DNA from 2 places in the Paenibacillus sp. J53TS2 genome. Region 2 is predicted to be linked to the other one. Evidence: predicted binding sites of a transcription regulator. Region 2 holds the regulator's gene; the other holds the start of a gene.
What was found. The regulator LexA, encoded in region 2, represses DNA repair genes until DNA is damaged. The targets are predictions, from matches to a motif close to CGAACATATGTTCG.

Region 1 (3,410 bases), on a different contig from region 2:
ATGGCGGCCGCCGATGTATTTCTTGATAAAGGTCTGACGCTGGAAATTCGGGATGTAGCAGCCGAAGCCGGGCTCGGTTACGGAACGGTTTACCATTATTACAGTAATAAAGGGGATTTGCTGCACGACGTGCTTTGGACAGCGATGGATCGAGCCGGGGAATGGATGGGCAGGGGAGCCCCCGGGGACATTCACCCTAAGGAGGGCATTGACTCAAAGGCGGATCCCCTCGTGGCGGAAGGTGCCCGGCTGCTGAAATTGTGGGCCGAAGATCACGGCGTTTACTTGTTGTATAAATTTGCGGCGGAAGACTTCCGCTTGCTGCCGGAGGCGCGAGCGTTACCGCTGACGGATGCGTTCCGCCGCGAGGTGCTGCTGCCATTTGCAGCGGTGCTTAGGCGCGGCCAACCGCTTGATCCTGGCGAGATCGTCGCTTCCGGAACGGCTGACCGGGGGGCGAACGCGGCGGAGCAAGTCTCGCAGGCGGAAATGCTGCTGGCCGCCTTGGCCGGTTGCGCGAGCTTTCCGCTGCGCCGCGGGACGCTGGATCGTGAGGCAGAGGGCATCGCTCGCTTGTTATTGCATCGGCTATCGGAGCGCACCATACCCGATGGACCATTGAAGGAGTGAAGACAAATGATTATATTAAAATCTCCGCGGGAGATCGAAGAGATGAAGCGGGCGAACCAGATCGTTGCGGACTGCCATCGGGAGGTCGCCAAAATGATTGGGCCCGGGATCACGACGCAGGAGATCAATGATTTCGTGGCTCGGCATATTACGAAGCTGGGCGGCAAGCAGTTTACGAAAGGTTATAACGGATTCCCCGCCGAAACCTGCGCCTCGGTCAACGATGTGGTCGCCCACGGGTTCCCGTCGAACCGGCCGCTGCAGAACGGCGACCTGCTTAAACTGGACATTGTCGCGGAAGCGGACGGCTGGTTCGGAGATTCGTGCTGGTGTTACGCCGTGGGTCAGGTGAGTCCCGAAGCGGAAAGGCTGATGCGGGTGACGAAGGAATGCCTGGAGCTGGGGATTGCCCAAGCGCTCCCGGGCAACCGGTTAGGTGACGTGACTTCGGCCATTCAGAAACATGCGGAGGCAAACGGCTATGCCGTCGTACGCGATCTGCTGGGTCACGGGATCGGGCGTAGTCTGCATGAGGAGCCTAACTATGAGCATATCGGCGTGGCGGGCAAGGGAATTCGCCTTAAGGAAGGCATGGTGTTTACGATCGAGCCGATGATCAACGAAGGCACGTTCCGCATTGCGATTGACGACGACGGCTGGACGGCGCGCACGGCGGACGGCAAATGGTCGGCCCAGTATGAGCATACGATCGCGCTGATGGCGGACGGACCGCTGATTTTAACAGCTCAATAAGCGTCAACAGGAAAAGAGGCTGATTCCCAAAGTCCGACGGACAGGGGGAATCAGCCTTTTTCATGCGCGTTCACCCTGCCAAATTATCCAACATAAACCTGTTGCCAGAGGGAATGTTTGTTCGTATTATGAATATAATAGGAACAAACGTTCTGATTAGAGGGTGAGTTTATGACAGACAGCATGAAGAAGGGAGCGGCATGAGCCCGGTTCCTTGGCAAACGCAGGAGGAGGCGGAGATCATCAAGCAATACGTGCTGCTTCCCCTATTGCTCGATGCGCTGGAACGGGACCGGCGCATTTTGGCGTCGGCTTCGCTGAAGCTGCCGCAGGTGTATAAGGGGCTGATCGGTTTGCTTCAGAACGCCGCAACCGCCGATCTGACCCAGGTGCGCCAAAGCATGCGCGAGCATGGATTGAAGGTGTTTGAGGAGCGGCGGACGAACCTGGGGATTGAAGCCCGCTATTTATGCCGGGGCTACACGTATGAGTTTTCCATGCTGTGGGGGCTGGTTAAAGCGGAGCTGATCAGCCGGCTTTACAGCTATCTCGGGATGGATGTAACGAAAGAGGGGATGTTCTCATGAAATCGGAACGCGTGATCATGATGGCGGATTGCCAATCCTTCTACGCCAGCGTGGAGAAGGCTGATCATCCGCAGCACCAGAACCGCCCGCTGATCGTGGCCGGGGATCCGGAACGGCGCTCGGGGATCGTGCTGGCCGCTTGTCCGCTGGCCAAACAGTATGGAGTGACAACGGCGGAGACGCTGGGCACGGCTTTGGCAAAATGTCCGGACCTGGTGGTGATGCGGCCGCGTATGGAGCGGTACATCGCCGTGTCGATGCAGATCACGAACATCATGAAGCAGTTTACCGATCTGGTGGAGCCGTACAGCATCGATGAGCAGCATCTCGACGTGACCGGCAGCCTGTCGCTGTTCGGCGAGCCGGAGACGCTGGCCCTGACCATTCAGCAGAAAATCCGCCGCGAGACCGGCATCTACAGCCGTTTCGGCATCAGCTACAACAAGGCAGTCAGCAAAATGGCCTGCGACAATTTCGCCAAGAAAAATGCAAACGGCCTGTACGTTCTGCCTCGTGAAGCCGTTCCGAAGGTGCTATGGCCGCTGCCGATCCGGCAAATGTTCATGGTCGGCTCCCGCATGGAGCGCCATCTGCTGCGAATGGGCATCCGCACGATCGGGGAGCTGGCGAACCTACCGCTGGCGCGGCTACGGCAGCGCTGGGGCGTCAACGGCGAAGTGCTGTGGCGACTGGCCAACGGCATGGACGACTCGCCGGTCGACCCGAACAGCCATCAGGGGGAGAAGTCGATCGGTCATGAAATGACGTTGCCCCGCGACTACTATTCGATGGAGGAGACGGCGGTACCGCTGCTGGAGCTGACCGAGCTTGTCTGCCGCCGGTGCCGGGAAAAGGGCTACATGGGCGGGGTCGTCAGCGTTGGCTGCCGGGGGGCGGATTTCGACCATCCGACCGGGTTTTACCGGCAGATGAAGCTGCCCGATCCGACCAACGTGACCATGCAGGTTTACGACGGGGTGATGCGGCTGTTCCGCCGTCATTGGGACGGCCAGCCGGTCCGTAAGGTGGGGGTCACGTTAACCGGGCTGGTGCGGGACGACGAATACCAGCTGACCTTGTTCGATGAACGGCCGAGATACCAAGCGCTCGAACGGGCCACCGACGAGATCAAACGTCGTTATGGGGAATCGGCGATTTTTCGCGCGGTATCGCTGACGGGTGCCGGTCAGGCGCGGGATCGAGCCGGCAAGATTGGAGGGCATTACCGATGAAAGGAAAGCTGTATGGCAACGGATTATGGGAGTCGTCGCGGATGATGCTGCCGGAGCACAAGGAGGCGATTTTGCGGGGCAACCACAGCCAGGAGCGCAAGGCGCGGTCCTTCCTCGACGAACAGGAACTTGAGCGGATTTCACGCCTTCTCACGACCTCGCTGCAGACCGGGAAGCCGGTGCGCCTGCATCTCTTCGGGGAATGGCA
Region 2 (3,410 bases):
GGCAACCCTACTACCGAGTTGAATGACCAAGGCGGTTACTTCGATTTGGCCCCTACGGACCTCGGCGAGAATTGCCGCCGTGAAATCGTATTGACACTGGAAGAAATGGGCTTTGAAATCGAAGCTTCCCACCATGAAGTGGCTCCGGGTCAACATGAGATCGACTTTAAATACGCGAGTGCGATCAAAGCCGCTGACCAAATCCAAACCTTTAAATTGGTCGTTAAGACGATTGCTCGTCAGCATGGGCTTCATGCCACGTTTATGCCGAAGCCGTTGTTCGGCGTGAATGGTTCGGGGATGCATTGCCACCAATCATTGTTCAAAGGTAACGTGAACGCGTTTTATGAGGAAAGTGATAGCCTGGGCCTGAGCAACGAAGCACGCCACTATATGGCTGGTATCCTGAAGCATGCTCGCGCATTTGCAGCCATCACAAACCCAACCGTAAACTCATACAAACGTCTCGTGCCTGGCTATGAAGCACCTTGCTATGTGGCCTGGTCTTCGAGCAACCGCAGCCCAATGATCCGAATTCCAGCTTCCCGCGGCCTTAGCACACGCGTTGAAGTGCGTAACCCGGACCCGGCTGCTAATCCTTACTTAGCTTTGGCTGTGATGTTGAAAGCGGGCCTGGATGGCATCAAGAAGGAGCTCCCGCTGGTTGATCCAGTCGATCGCAACATCTATGTGATGTCTGAGGAAGAACGCGTGGAAGAAGGGATCCCAAGTCTTCCGTCCGACTTGAAGGAAGCGCTTGGCGAATTGCTGCGCAGTGAAATTATTAGCGAAGCGTTGGGTGACCATGCGTTGACTCATTTCTACGAGTTGAAAGAAATCGAATGGGACATCTTCCGTACCCAAGTTCATCAATGGGAACGCGATCAATATATGACATTGTATTAAGAATAAGTTTACGCATATCCCTCAACGCCTGGCGTTGGGGGATTTTTTTTTGTAAAACGCATCCATGTATCTGGGTACGTTGAATCAAGTATTAGGACAAGATGTGCGACCAATGATAATGATTTGACATCAAATGGTTTGTTCCTATTTACATACGTTTGAAAGTATTGGGTCAAGCTAAGCGCAAAGGATGGGGGAGATGAATTGAATTAAGGAGGTAGTCACATGGTGACCGAATTGAAAAGATACCAACGCTGTCGCTACCGGTTAAAGCAGTGGTGGATAGCAGAACGTGCCGGATTTGGTTGGGGCACACGCGGCCGCCGCGAAAAGACAGGCTACAATCTAATGCACTTCCTGGACCTCGAATGGGATTAGTAAGGGGGAAGGGAATGCGTAAGGCGGATAAACCAAACAGGACGAAGTCGATATAAACCCATCGCTTCGTCCTGTTTGATGTTATCATTGCCGCATATTTAGAAAATTAGTGCAAGTCGCGGAACAGACCGACGACTTTCCCCAGGATGGTCACATGCTTCAAACGAAGCGGTTCCATCGTTGAATTCTCCGGCTGCAAGCGAATATGGTCTTTCTCTTTATAAAACGTCTTGACCGTCGCCTCGTCATCTTCCGTCATGGCTACAACGATCTCTCCGTTGTTGGCCGTTTGCTGTTGGCGGACGATCACATAATCCCCACTATGTATTCCGGCTTCGATCATGCTGTCGCCAACCACGGAAAGCATGAATACTTCTCCGTCAGCAGCGTAATGCTCTGGCAGTGGGAAATAATCTTCAATATTCTCCGTTGCCGTGATCGGCATGCCTGCAGTTACTTTCCCGACAACGGGAACGCGGGCAATGCTATGTGCAAACAAATTGTAATTCTCCGACTCTTCTTGGCCCAACAACTCGATGGCACGCGGCTTCGTCGGGTCGCGCCGGATGAACCCTTTCTTCTCCAGGCGGTCCAGATGGCCGTGAACGGTGGAGCTGGACGCCAATCCGACGGCTTCCCCTATCTCACGTACGGAAGGTGGATAACCTTTGGCGCGTACTTCGTTGCGAATGAATTCAAGAATGGCCTGTTGCCGGCTCGATACCTTTGACATGTACGGATCAACCCCATTTAGTAACGTTTGGAAAAATTATAACACAGAACTTCCGTTCGTACAAACATTAGTTCTAAAAAGAGAGATCAATATACGAAAGCTAAAAAAATAAGAACAACCGTTCGAAAAAAACTATTGAATCAAACAAATGTTCGTGTTATATTGATTACATAAAACAGAACACTTGTTTGGAGTGATGGTTATATGTTGAAATACAGTTCCTATCAAAGCATCTACGAACAACCTTCTTTTCGTCGTCCTATGGAAAGAAGATTACATATGAGTACATTTCTGAAGAGTAGATTGTCCAAAATTGCCGTGCTTCTGATCATTCTCAGCATCACATGCACCGGTATGGTACAGGCCTTTGCAGCGTCCATCGACAACTCCGCGACGGAAGAGCGGGCAGAGTATGTTGTGGTGATGCCTGGAGATACCTTGTGGGAAATTGCCGTGGCTCATAAGCCTCAAGGTCAAGATACGCGAGTCTACATTCAGAAGTTGATGCGGACCAATGGGCTCGGTACCAGCTCGATTCAAGCGGGAGATACGCTGATGTTGCCCAACAAACATTAGAGGTTAACCGAGTTATGATATATAGGAAGAACCAGAGCTTGTTTCAAGGATGCGGGATGGGGTTGCCGTCGCCTTGACAAGCTCTTTTTCTCATGTCAAAGTAAGAATTAATGCCCTGTGTAACACCATGGGAAGCATAGTATATATAGAAGTGGGAGGAACTTATGGATATTGATGCGTTGGTTAAGCGGATTAATGAGCTGGCTCGAAAAGCCAAAGAAGAAGGATTATCGCAAGACGAGCTATTGGAAAGAGCCCAGCTTCGGGAAACGTATCTGCAAAACGTTCGCAGGAATTTTCGGCACCAGCTCGAGTCGATCGAGATTGTAGATAAATAGGGAGGAACGGGTATGGGTTCGTTTGATCGCAAAGTAGAACGTAATCAAGTAAGAATGAATAAGAAAGGCAAGGGACCGCAAGTTGGGCAGACGACGCGAAATTCACGGTCGACGCTTGGGGCAAACGGGGAAGGTGATGTTTTTAAAGGGCGCAACATCATTTTGCCTTTTCTCTTGTTCCTGTTAGCCCTTCTGTATGGCGGCGTAGGGATCATCGGCAATTCTGCGGAAGTGAACTCGGTGCTGTATTGGGCGACGATCTTTTTGTATATTGTGCTGGCTTTGGCCATTTTTCTTCGCAAGCCTTATTTGCGCATCAACAAGAGCTGGCTGTACACCTCGAAATTCAATCGTGATCGCATGCTGGATGCCGGTAACATTAGCAAAATCAAGGTTAGCCGGAACAAAATTGTGATTGAACCGAAAACACGGGAACCCAAATGGGTGTTCTACCGCACACGCAACCGCTTCGATACGGA

Region 1: KJS42_RS07955 (YhjD family protein) is a predicted target of LexA. The motif match lies at 1,494-1,507, and genes of this name have one in related genera.

Annotation. Positions count from the first base shown of each region.
Region 1 is NZ_BOSK01000003.1:19,316-22,725, reverse strand. Features, by position in the region: gene KJS42_RS07965 (TetR/AcrR family transcriptional regulator) at 1-630, shown strand, start outside; gene map (type I methionyl aminopeptidase) at 637-1,383, shown strand; gene KJS42_RS07955 (YhjD family protein) at 1,584-1,970, shown strand; gene KJS42_RS07950 (DNA polymerase IV) at 1,967-3,202, shown strand; gene KJS42_RS07945 (YolD-like family protein) at 3,199-3,410, shown strand, end outside.
Region 2 is NZ_BOSK01000004.1:416,237-419,646, forward strand. Features, by position in the region: gene glnA (type I glutamate--ammonia ligase) at 1-906, shown strand, start outside; gene KJS42_RS12070 (hypothetical protein) at 1,132-1,284, shown strand; gene lexA (transcriptional repressor LexA) at 1,391-2,017, opposite strand; gene KJS42_RS12080 (LysM peptidoglycan-binding domain-containing protein) at 2,297-2,593, shown strand; gene KJS42_RS12085 (DUF896 domain-containing protein) at 2,758-2,931, shown strand; gene KJS42_RS12090 (hypothetical protein) at 2,944-3,410, shown strand, end outside.